DNA from 3 places in the Psychrobium sp. 1_MG-2023 genome. Region 3 is predicted to be linked to each of the others. Evidence: predicted binding sites of a transcription regulator. Region 3 holds the regulator's gene; each other region holds the start of a gene.
What was found. Region 3 encodes MetJ, which represses methionine synthesis genes. Its sites were predicted from a motif close to TAGACGTCTAGACGTCTA; they were not measured.
Positions count from the first base shown of each region.

Region 1: the regulator MetJ is predicted to act here: its motif matches at 2,541-2,558, upstream of msrA (peptide-methionine (S)-S-oxide reductase MsrA).
Region 2: the regulator MetJ is predicted to act here: its motif matches at 1,614-1,631, upstream of metK (methionine adenosyltransferase).

Region 1 is NZ_JAUYVJ010000007.1:99,361-103,485, forward strand. Features, by position in the region: gene zapE (cell division protein ZapE) at 1-79, shown strand, start outside; gene Q8W26_RS17900 (DUF3047 domain-containing protein) at 66-332, opposite strand; gene Q8W26_RS05505 (NAD-dependent succinate-semialdehyde dehydrogenase) at 433-1,899, shown strand; gene msrA (peptide-methionine (S)-S-oxide reductase MsrA) at 2,048-2,521, opposite strand; gene Q8W26_RS05515 (hydrogenase) at 3,042-3,479, shown strand; gene Q8W26_RS05520 (energy transducer TonB) at 3,632-4,111, shown strand.
Region 2 is NZ_JAUYVJ010000028.1:41,927-46,051, forward strand. Features, by position in the region: gene metK (methionine adenosyltransferase) at 415-1,566, opposite strand; gene Q8W26_RS13990 (hypothetical protein) at 1,815-2,093, shown strand; gene Q8W26_RS13995 (DUF2868 domain-containing protein) at 2,209-3,321, shown strand; gene Q8W26_RS14000 (DUF3482 domain-containing protein) at 3,318-4,125, shown strand, end outside.
Region 3 is NZ_JAUYVJ010000035.1:6,572-10,696, reverse strand. Features, by position in the region: gene Q8W26_RS15550 (MipA/OmpV family protein) at 1-168, shown strand, start outside; gene Q8W26_RS15545 (DUF3019 domain-containing protein) at 158-583, shown strand; gene Q8W26_RS15540 (response regulator transcription factor) at 600-1,304, shown strand; gene Q8W26_RS15535 (ATP-binding protein) at 1,308-2,609, shown strand; gene metJ (met regulon transcriptional regulator MetJ) at 2,626-2,958, opposite strand; gene metB (cystathionine gamma-synthase) at 3,237-4,125, shown strand, end outside.

The DNA.
Region 1 (4,125 bases), on a different contig from region 3:
GATATCACTATTTAATGTAAAGACCGCTAGTCAAGTTATGACTAACGGTCTGGATGAGTCGACCGCTATAGGATCGTAATTTTTTGGGTTTTGGACTCTAAGCTGATGTCACTGTATGAGCATTGACCGGTTCCTCTCATAAACACGCTATTCGCGATGAGCCAAATTCGAGTGACTTTACTAGCTCCACCGTTGATGTATTGCTGGTAATCCTCAAACAAGTTTCTATTCTCGCGTAATTTTTCACCCAGTAATTCATGACCACTTCGTTGAACAATGTGAATTTGTTGTTCGGCACACCGCGGGAGGCGGCAGGCATACTGTGCTTTCACCTTGATTTAGGGTGGGTTGCATCCTATGATGCCCGCATTCATTGATTTTCTCGGCGTTAGCCGCTAATTGATACACTCTTGATTATTTGAAGGTTTATTTATGCTCAACTTATCTAACCCTGCGTTATTAAAGCAAAGTTCATTTATTAATGGCCAATTTATTCAACAAAATGACCGTGATTTATTTGACGTCGTAAACCCTTCGAGTGGCCTCTGTATTAGTCAAGTTGTCAATGCGGGAGGGCTAGAAGCTGAGCAAGCCGTACTAGCGGCAGATGGTGCGCTAAGCACATGGAGAAAAACTACAGCGGCAACACGTTGTGAGCTTTTAAAGCGGTGGCATCAATTGATTGTCGATAATAGCCAAGATTTAGCACGCATTTTAACGGTTGAGCAAGGTAAACCTTTAAATGAAGCGGCCGGTGAAATAGCCTATGGCGCGTCATATATCGACTGGTTTGCTAATGAAGCAATACGCCAATACGGTGAAACTATCCCAAGTCCAACTTCAATCAATCGTGGTATTGCATTAAGACAACCTGTTGGTGTGGTATGCGCGATTACTCCGTGGAACTTTCCGCAAGCGATGATTGCTAGAAAAGCGGCAGCCGCTTTAGCCGCAGGTTGTACTTTTGTGGTCAAACCTTCTGAGTTAACGCCACTATCTGCATTAGCGATGGCCTATTTGGCTGAACAAGCGGGCATTCCCGCAGGGGTATTTAACGTGGTGGTTGGTGCAGATGCCCCTGAAATTGGTAAGGTGTTAACCCAACACCCTTTGGTTCGTAAGTTTAGCTTTACGGGATCAACAGCCGTTGGCAAGCAATTAAATCAACAGTGCGCTGCGACGATTAAACGGGTGTCGATGGAGCTGGGGGGAAATGCTCCCTTTATTGTCTTTGCCGATGCTGATTTGGATGCGGCTGTTGCTGGCGCAATGGCTTCAAAGTTTCGAAATGCAGGGCAGACTTGCATTAGTGCTAATCGCTTTATTATTCATGAGTCGGTGAAAGCTGCGTTTATTGATAAGCTACAAAATGAAATGGCAACGTTGGTGATGGGTGATGGTCTTGAAGCTCAATCGGCTATTGGCCCATTAATCCATCGCCAAGCCGTTGAACGGGTTAGACAACTTGTTGTTTCTGCGATAGAGCAGGGAGCAAGGCTCCACTGGCAACAATCAGTCAATGATAATCAACAACCGTGTTTTTACCCACCCACCTTGTTAGAACAGGTGGAAAATACAATGACCATTGCTCAAACTGAGATCTTTGGTCCCGTAGTGACGATTCAAACATTTAGTGATGAAGCACAGGCTATTAGTTTAGCCAATGATACCGACTACGGGCTGGCGGCTTACTTTTACGCTCGTGACATTGGCACGATTTGGCGAGTCAGTGAAGCCCTTGATTTTGGCATGGTTGGGGCAAATGAAGGGGCTATCTCAAATGCAAGCGCGCCATTTGGAGGAGTTAAACAATCGGGCTTTGGCCGGGAGGGTTCAAAGCATGGCCTTGATGATTACAGTGAAATTAAATACGTGTGTTTAGGAGGGCTTGGAACCTAGCTTTGAGCCTCAAGTTAGGCTCACTATCACCAGTTGCGAATGGTGCTGGCCATCCGCAACTTCATTGTGTCAATGCTTATTGCCAAAATGTCGTCTTTAATCGCTAATGTTGCCCTGAAAAACCTAGATTCGCGCGAGCCATTGACGATTAAATGTGACAGCTACCTAATCCATTTTTAGCGAGGTAATCTTGATGATACTCCTCAGCCTTAAAAAAGGTTGTTGCAGGAGTCACTTCCGTCACAATGGTTTTGTCAGCAAAACGTGTTGACTGTGACAACTGCTGAATAAACGCTAATGCATCTTGTTGCTGCACCTGATCATGAAAGAATACGGCACTGCGGTATTGTGTACCAACATCGACTCCCTGGCGGTTAAGTTCTGTTGGGTTATGATTGTCAAAAAATACAGCTAATAATTGCTGGTATGAGATTTTTTGAGGATCGAAAGTGACCTGAACAACTTCCGCGTGCCCTGTGGTACCTGTGCATACTTGTTGATAAGTCGGGTTATCGGTTTCGCCACCCTCATAACCAGATACAGCGTCGATAACACCGTCTTGTTGGCGAAATAGTGCTTCGACCCCCCAGAAACAACCACCACCAAATGTTGCTAATTCCATTACTATTACCTCGAACGTTTAGGTGTCTAGAAGTCTATAATTAATTTTCTCTGCGGTAAAGCTTTAATTGAGCCTGTGAATAATGCTTACACACTGGGCTAGTTACTTTTGATTATAGTCTCAGTAGTTAGCACTGGGGAGGTGGGCTGTGACGAGTTTTAGTTAGTTTTCGTTATTAATGGCGTGTAACCGTAGTGCTGAAGTACTTAGTGCGTTATTGCAATCGTGTTGGTGCAAGCTCAAAGAATGGCTACTCCAATTAAAACGAAAACTAGCAGGGGTCAGAAGTTATAATTGCAGTAATTTCAATAAGATGCTAAGGTTTTTTGAATTAAGCGGCCAGCTATTAGCAAACGATTAGTGTTAATAGGCTGGTACTAGGGTCGTGTTTTACACGAGTGAATATATAACTGAAGAGCTGGATGCGGCCTTATTCTGACTGAGTTGGGCACGTCCTGCATTGTGCGGGTTTGGCTCAGTCATGGGGTGCTCGACCGCGATTACATAGACAAAGGGCTTAATGATAGAACTTACACAAAGAGGTGCACAACTCATCTCTATTGGAGTTGTCTTTTTTCTCGTCGGTTTAATCCAAGGTGCATTGATACCCGCTGTAAAAAATTCTCGGATGGCTCTTTCTGGTCACATGACTGCCGTTCAGTGCGGAATGGCTCTGGCGATCTTTGGTGTTATCTGGTCGCTGAGTGAGCTGCCTTTATCTTTAGATATTTTTGTCGCTTATGGTTCTGCAGTGGGGTTTATACTGATTTGGCTGGGAATAACTATTGCGTCTGTAACAGGTGCAAGTAAAGCGCTTTCAATCGCTGGCGCCGGATATTCAGCAACGGTCACTAGCGAATTAACTGTTAAGATTATGGTACGTACTGGGTCACTACTATCACTAATCGCCTGTACTTTGTTGGCTTTTGGGTTACTGCCAATACTTTGGTCGTCGTAATAGTTGTGTAACAAGAATAAGTGTCGCCCAGCCGACATCTTATTCGGGAGTTGGACAAACCCGACAGCCTTACTTTTATAGTTAATAGTGGAAGTGGCCCAATGATTTGCTCATGTTGTGAGTGTTTAGATTAAACGTAAATTAAAGGATTAATGATGAAACAGATATGTGTATTAATGGTTGGCATTTTTGGCTTGTGTGCATGCGCTTCAAAAAATGCTGTGGTACCGAAAGGGAGCATCAACATCGCTGATCTTGATCTTAAATTTAAAAGTGTACAGATTGATTTAACATCAGATAAGTACAAAGGGGATATTGATAAATATTGGCAGCCTGTAAAGAAGACTATCCCGTCACATCCTATGAGTGAAGAAACTTCTAGGCTATCAGGTTGCGTTGAGTTTTTATTTGTGGTCGATGAGAAAGCTAAAAATATCAAGATCAGCCAAGCGTATCCCGAGGGGGCGTTTGACCACGTAGCGACTCAAACACTAAAAGAATGGCGCTGGACGCCGACAAGAAAAAATGAACAAAAGCTCCCGGCGCTATTAAAGATTCAGATGGATTTCGTTTCTGACATTTCTGAAAATAAACTAGAGGCGCAACAACATTGCGGATGGCAACACCCGTAGCGTCAGAAGTGACT
Region 2 (4,125 bases), on a different contig from region 3:
GGCGCGCATTAACATCGATTTGGTTAAGACAGTTGCCATTGAAGGTAAGCTGAAAATTGACGGTTCGCTTTTATAAATGGCTCAACAAATAACAGCCGTTATTAAGGAGTAGCACTTCCTTTGATAAGAAAGTGATCTTGTTATGCCTTGGAAAAATGAGCCTGAACAAGGCACACGATTGAGAAATAGCTGCTATTGGGATTGATAGTAACGCCGTTCCAGTTATTTTAACTGGCACAAGTGGGCAAATATTTAATGTAATTGGTATCACAAGCTCGCTAGGTTTAGCTATGTTTTGAAAAGTTAAAAAGCTGCTGAAAGAGGCGGGCTTTACACCAATACCTAGTAACAAAAAAGCCCTAGTATTTCTACTAAGGCTTTCATTTAGCGACTTAAACTAATATTTCAGAGTAATTAAACTCCAGCATCATCCTTTAATGCTTGGGCTTTATCTGTGCGCTCCCACGGGAACTCTTCACGACCAAAGTGACCGTAAGCCGCTGTTGGTTGATAAATAGGGCGGTTTAGATCAAGCATCTCGATTAGGCCGTATGGGCGTAGGTCAAAGTGCTGACGAACTAAGTCGATTAATACTTGCTCGCTGACTTTTCCTGTGCCAAATGTTTCGATGCTGATAGATGTTGGATCAGCAACACCAATAGCGTAAGACACTTGAATTTCACAACGCTCTGCTAAACCAGCTGCTACGATGTTCTTTGCAACATAACGTGCTGCGTAAGCCGCACTACGGTCAACTTTTGATGGATCTTTACCTGAGAACGCACCGCCACCGTGACGAGCCATACCACCGTAGGTATCTACGATGATTTTACGACCAGTTAGACCACAGTCACCCATTGGGCCACCAATCACGAAACGACCGGTAGGATTGATGAAGTATTTAGTGTCTTTGTTTAGCCACTTTTCAGGTAATACCGGCTTGATGATCGTTTCCATTACTGCTTCAATTAAGTCATCTTGACCGATAGAATCACAATGTTGTGTTGATAATACGACAGCGTCAACGCCAGTAATGATGCCGTTCTCGTAAGCAAAAGTTACTTGAGATTTAGCGTCTGGACGTAACCAAGGTAATGTACCGTCTTTACGGACGTCAGCTTGGCGTTTTACTAACTTATGAGAGTAAGTAATAGGAGCAGGCATTAATACATCAGTTTCATTACTTGCATAACCAAACATTAAGCCTTGGTCACCAGCGCCTAAATCTTTAGGGTCTGCGCGATCAACACCTTGATTGATGTCTGGAGACTGCTTGCCGATTGCGTTAAGGATGGCACAAGAGTCAGCATCAAAGCCCATATCTGAGTTGGTATAACCGATTTCACGCACTGTACGGCGAGTGATTTCTTCGATATCAACCCAAGCTGTGGTAGTGATTTCACCACCAACCATGACCATGCCTGTTTTTACATAAGTTTCACACGCAACACGTGCTTTTGGATCTTGCTCTAAGATTGCATCCAAAACAGCATCTGAAATCTGGTCTGCAATTTTATCTGGATGTCCCTCAGAAACCGACTCTGAAGTAAAAAGGTGTTGTGCCATAGCAAAAGCCTTCGAAATAGTTAATGGGTAAAAAGTAAAAAGATGTTTTTACGTCTGGACGTCTATTGTAATGAAATAAATTATTAATGCTAGGGTCTTTTGACAAATAAATGTTAGCTAGGCGACACTTTTTGCCTCGTCTGTTTACATGATAGCCACTGATTAATCTGCTATGGTATTAATTGTAGATTAAGTTTATTACAACCATGCCGATATAAGGGTATAGGTTATTGATTCGTGGAGGAGCTATGCCGAGTCAAGATTTGATTTTTTCAGTATTACCTAGGCCTTTGGGTAACCGCGTCTCGCCTGTGAAAATTCAAATAAAACAAATTGAGAAATCGAATCAAATAAAAAAAATTAAGTCTGGTGAGCCATCAGACCAAGAAAAACTGATTGAAGTGAAAGCCAAACATAAACGAGAGTTTGAAGCGAAAGATGAAGAGAAAGCGCTCTCAGAAACCCCCTATACAGACGCTACGAAACCTGATGATGACGAAGATCACGAGTTAGATATTTATGCCTAAATGCGTGTTATTCTTTAGTTAATTTAGTCTGATTGACACGCTTGTTTACACAGTTGTGATTGCATCAGTTCTATAAAACAGTCAAAATCATCTTTTTATTTAATGGATTTTCTTCGTGGTCTCTCAATCTCTTTCTCGCCTGAGCGTTGGGCTTACATTACTAATGTTTATTGTCGGGCTGCTTATAAGTGCTGCCATGGTATCTGGCGATGATTATGGTCGCGTAAACCTTTTGCACTTCATTTTATTATTTGTGCTGTGGCCGCTGCTTTCTTGTGGTCTATTGATATTTACTTTATTGCCAACGGCTTCGCCAAAAAGTCTATCGTTACGCTTTAGTTTAGCACTACCTATTTGGCCTAGAGAGTGGCTTATCTCAGTGCAACAATTAAAACAACAACAATTGCTCACCCCATGGTTAAAACTGCAAAGTCAGAAACTCTCGTTAGCCTTTAGCGGTGGGTGTTTATTCGCGTTTATCTTTGTATTGTTGTTCAGTGATGTTTCATTTGTCTGGCGTTCAACATTATTAACAGCCGAGCATATTTACCCTGTGCTCGCCGCAATAGCAATGCCATGGACATATCTTGATATTGCACTGCCAACTAAAGAGGTGCTTGAGTTAACACAAGAGCAGCGTATTAATCATGATAACCTAACTAGTAGCGTCGACTATGGCCAATGGTGGCAGTTCCTATTGGCTGCCCAACTATGTTATGCAATCATCCCACGTTTAATTGCCTTGTGTTGGCTTTCACTGACATTCTCTAAGGCACATAAAGCTCAGCAACAAACAGTAACAACACCTGCGCCTTTATTGAACCCGCAGCCAGCAAAGCCGCAGTTAACGAATGCCTCATCAGAGCGACCTTTATTCGACTCATTTAATCTTGTGTGTTGGTCGCAAGTACCGGATGCTCTACTTATGCAAGTGAAAGACAAGTTTCCCCCAGCGGATAATTTATTTCATGTAGGCTTCCATGGCAGTGAAACCGATGAAGAAAAAGCGAGAGCGGACGATAAAGAGCAGCTCGTAATTGTTGCCGCGTGGGAACCCCCGATGGGTGAATTAAAAGACTTTTTACTACAAGGGCGTGGTGTCATTATGCCAATTGATTTTAAAGAAGAACAATGGCAATCAATTAGCCCCCACTACTTGGATGAGTGGCGACGTTTTTGTCACCCACTGGAAAATTGGACGTTGTTTGTTGATAAGGAATTAACATGAAACCAAGCTTTGCCGTAGTTGGGCACCCAAATAAAGGTAAGTCGTCTATTGTTTCGACTTTAGCAAGAGATGACCGTGTGGCAATATCAATGCAAAGCGGCACGACCGTGGTCTCAGAGAGTTTTGATATTGAAGTCGGCAATGAAAGCTATCAACTGATTGATACCCCAGGGTTTCAACGACCAAGAAAAGTGTTGGCTTGGCTTAATCGGACTAATCCCGATGCTGATAAGCGTGGTGAACGTATTCAACAATTCTTAGAGGACTCTGATTGCGGTCAACAATTCAAAGATGAAATTGAGCTTTTACGGCCGATTATGGCTGGGGCAGCTATCTTATATGTAGTTGATGGGTCTCGTCCTTATAGTGCGGAATATGAAGCGGAAATGGAAATTTTACGCTGGACTGGTCAGCCTAGCATGGCGTTAATTAACCCGATAGCCAATAGCGATTACGTCGATAATTGGACCAAAGCGCTAGGACAATATTTTAGTGTGGTTCGAGTATTTGATGCTGTTAAAGCGGAGATTGAGCATCATATTGACTTGCTTGAAGCTTTTTCGGCGATCCATCAACCGTGGTCATCGTCATTAACGCGTTTAATAACCGCGTTTAAGGGAGAGGTGACACGGCAAAAATATCAAAGCTGTTTTATCGCCAGTAAAATGCTTGAAGAACTAACACAGTATCAGTTGCATCAAAAAGTGTTGAGTAAAACACAGGCAACTTCTCTGCAATTGATGTTAGAGCAACAATATTACCAATGGATGAGGCAACGAGAGTTAACCGCCCATGATGAATTGC
Region 3 (4,125 bases):
GGTATTCAGCTTGAACTTGAAGCCTTTGCGATGTATCCCTTATCGCAAAATTGGTCATTTAATATGGGGCTGACCAATACGTTTTTGTCCAAGAATATCTCCCGCAGTCCGATTGGCATTAGGGAGCATTTCTCTGAACTAAAAATTGGTGTGCGCTATGTGTTTTAGCCGCTACCTCAAGCTGTTGAGCTTAGCTAGTGCGCTTAGTGTCGCAACAGCACATGCCACAGAGAGTGACCCTGTGTTAGAGGCTGTTGAAAACTCTTCAGTCGTCACCTTTGATGCGTTACCGAGCAAGTGCATTGCGCTGAGGCAGGGGCGAGAATGCTTTACGACCATTAAACTTAAAGTGAAGTTAGCGGCTCTAGGTCATTATTGTGTTTATCAAAATAATGTCGCTAAGCCATTAAGCTGTTTAGGAGATACACTAGATCAAACCTTGACGATTGAGTTTGAGTCGAGTCAAAAAGTGAGTTATTCACTCGTTAATCAACAATCTAAAAGAGTGATAGGTGTGGCCAATGTGGATGTTGGTTGGGTTCATAAAAAAACATCAAGAAAGCGCCGCTGGCGTCTTTTTTAGTCACTAAAGGAAACCTATGTTAAATCATGGTCATGTATTATTAGTTGAAGATGATGTCACCTTAGCTGATTGGGTGAAAGAGTATCTAGTCGAGCAAGCGTTTCAAGTGACGCATGTTGAGCGTGGGGATCAAGTGATGGCTACTTTTGAATTATGTAAGCCTGATATTGTGTTACTTGATGTGATGCTGCCTGGTGTTAATGGTATTGAGGTTTGTCACTTAATTCGTGAAGTATCAACGGTGCCAATCATTATGTTGACTGCCCGTGCTGATGAGTTTGATGAAGTCATTGGTTTGGAAGCAGGTGCTAATGATTATGTGATAAAGCCTGTTAGACCTCGCGCGCTGCTGGCACGGATTAAAAATAATCTAATCGCGGTCACGGCGCCTCAAGCAGAACAAGTGGAACTTAACTTTGGGCAACTTGTTATTAACCAGCAATCGAAGCGAGTGGTGTATCAAGGTAATGAAGTTGAACTGTCGACTAATCTGTTTTCTTTTTTATGGTTCTTAGCCAGTCAGGCTGGGCAAGTTGTCGAACGTGATAATGTGTTTAAAGCGTTGAAGGGGCGTGAATATGACGGTCTTGATCGTCGTTTTGATGTGATGTTATCGACATTACGAAAAACCTTCGGTGACGATCCGCAAAACCCAAAAAAGTTTAAGACTATCTGGGGTAAGGGCTATTTGTTTGTCGAAGATGCTTGGCAAGAGCGCTAACTAATGCGCAGATTGTATTTTACGATTATTGTGACTGTGCTTGGGGCGTTGTTTGCCACTGGGTGGGGGCTCGACCTCTTGGTGGATCATAATTCGGAACAAGAAGCTCAGTACACTAGCGAAGTGGTGGTTTATCAGAAGTTAATTAATGGCTTAAGTGAACAACTCAATCCACTGGAGGATAGTCAGCTTGAGGAGGCGGTTATTCGACTTGCGCAACATTTTTCAAGTCAATTAAGCCTTGAGTCAGCCGACAATGTGGCACTACCAAGCTCTCTCGCTCTGCAACTGTCTCAAGATGGCGGGTTGTTAATCGCGTCCGATCAGGGTGCTTATTTGCTCAAAGCCATTACAAACCATCCTCATAAATTACTACAACTTTCTTTGCCTAGCGCCGAAGATGATAATCATCAGTTTGATTTATTGTTGACCTTGTCGCTTTATTTAGGGGTGTGTCTGATTATTGTGTTGTGGTCACTTCCTCTAACAAGACGTTTATTTTTGCTCACCAGTGCTTCTAAAAAGTTTGGTCAAGGTGAGTTGTCGGTGCGTATTCCTGATAGCCGTTTTTCTTATATTCAGCAGCTTGAGCATAGTTTTAATGATATGGCTGATCAAATTGAAAAGCTGATGGCAGATAATAAGATACTAGCGCGTAGTTTATCGCATGATATTAGAACGCCATTAGCTTGTTTACGTTTTGGGGTCGAGGCGGCGTTAGACTGTTCTAATAGTGAAAAGAAAGATCAATATATCTCACGCATGGAAAGCGAAATAACCCGAATGGAAGAAATGACTGCCGCATTTCTAGAATATGCAGGAATGGAGCGTCAAGTAGGCAGCTTAAAGCTTAAGTCACTTGATTTAAATGAGTGGTTGCAGGTGGCGATTGAAGATGTTGTGAATTTATCTTTGCAACAGCAAGTCACGGTGGAATTAAATGGCACGCAAACGCCAACGTTTGCACAGATTGACCCACAATGGTTTTACCGAGCCTTGCAAAACTTATTAGCTAATGCGATTGATTATGCTGACTCCACAGTGTCAGTAACTTTGCAGTGTGATAAGCAGCAACTTAATATTTTGGTGGAAGACGATGGTCCCGGAATTGCCAATAGCGATCTAGAGCGAGTGTTTGACCCGTTTGTTAGACTTGACGCGGAACGCTCGCGGGAAATGGGGCATTTCGGTTTAGGCTTAGCGATTACGGTAAAAATAATGGATTGGCACCAGGGGTGTGTTTCCGCTAGAAGTAGCAGCCAATTGGGCGGGGCATGCCTTTGTTTAACGCTACCTTTGCGATAGCGTTATATGTCAATTGCTAGTCTTCTTTTTCGGTATCTGCTAAGTACTGCTCTAGAGTCCCTAACTCTTCCATTAGCTCACGTGCCGCTTGTGGAATTGTACTAGGTTTATCTTTTGCTAAATCACTATCTTCTGGCAATGGCTGCCCTGTGTAAGCATGTAAGAAGGCTTCACACAATAATTCACTATTGGTGGCATGGCGTAGGTTATTGACCTGACGGCGTGTGCGTTCATCAGTCAGGATCTTTAATAGCTTTAAAGGCACTGAAACGGTTACTTTCTTTACTTGCTCGTTCTTTTTGCCGTGCTCGGCATAAGGACTGATATATTCGCCATTCCAGACAGTCATGAAAACACCCTATTATATTGATCTAAACGCTGTGAAAGCTCTTTATAACTCGCTATATTGACGCATGTATTATAAAAAGCATGCAGATTTTAACGGTTGAGCGAATACTGTCAAATTTCTTGTGGTTATATTTGCTTTTTAATGACGTTTATTTCACTTTTTATTTTAAGATAGACGTCTAAACATCTTGACGTCTTTTTTTAGATAAACTAAATTAGCCATCTAGACATCTTTATATCCTAGCTGTACCTTAAGTCAAGCTTTTTGCTGGAGGATTTATGAACAAATTTGGGTCTGAAACTATCGCTGTGCGCGGTGGTATTGATACTGACACGCAACATGGCGCGGTTGTGCCACCGATTTATCTTTCTAGCAATTATACTTTTAAGGGCTACGACGAACCAAGAGAGTATGATTATGCGCGTCGTGGTAACCCAACCCGTAGCCAGTTAGCAAAAGCCTTAGCCGACCTTGAAGGCGGTGCTTACGGCGTGATGACGTGTACGGGCCTTGCAGCGATTACCACTGTTATTCAATTGTTATCCCCTGAAGATACTTTAGTGATTCCGCATGATTGTTATGGCGGTAGCTACCGGATGTTTGATCATCTTGAGCGTCGTGGATTATTTAAGCTGGTAGTGGTTGATCAAAACGACCAAGCTGCCTTAGATGCTGCGATAGCGCTTAAACCGAAAATGGTGTGGATTGAAACACCGAGTAATCCGCTATTACGTTTAGTTGATGTCAAAGCGATTGCGGCGCAAGCCAAAGCTGTCGGTGCTTATGTTGTTGTTGATAATACCTTCTTAACCCCAATCTTACAGCAACCATTAAGTCTAGGTGCAGACATTGTATTGCACTCTTGTACCAAATATATCAATGGCCATAGCGATGTTGTCGCTGGCGCGATTATTACCAAAGACCATCAACTGGGTGTTGACCTTGATTGGTGGGCTAACTGTATTGGTGTGACAGGCTCGGCATTTGATAGTTACATGGCGATGCGAGGTCTACGTACCTTGCCTGTACGTTTGAAGCAACATCAAGAGAGTGCAGCGACAATTGCCGCATTTTTAAATGAGCACCCAGCGGTAGCGAAAGTCTATTACCCGGGCCTTGAAGATCATCCGCAACATGAGTTGGCTAAATCACAACAACTGGGTTTTG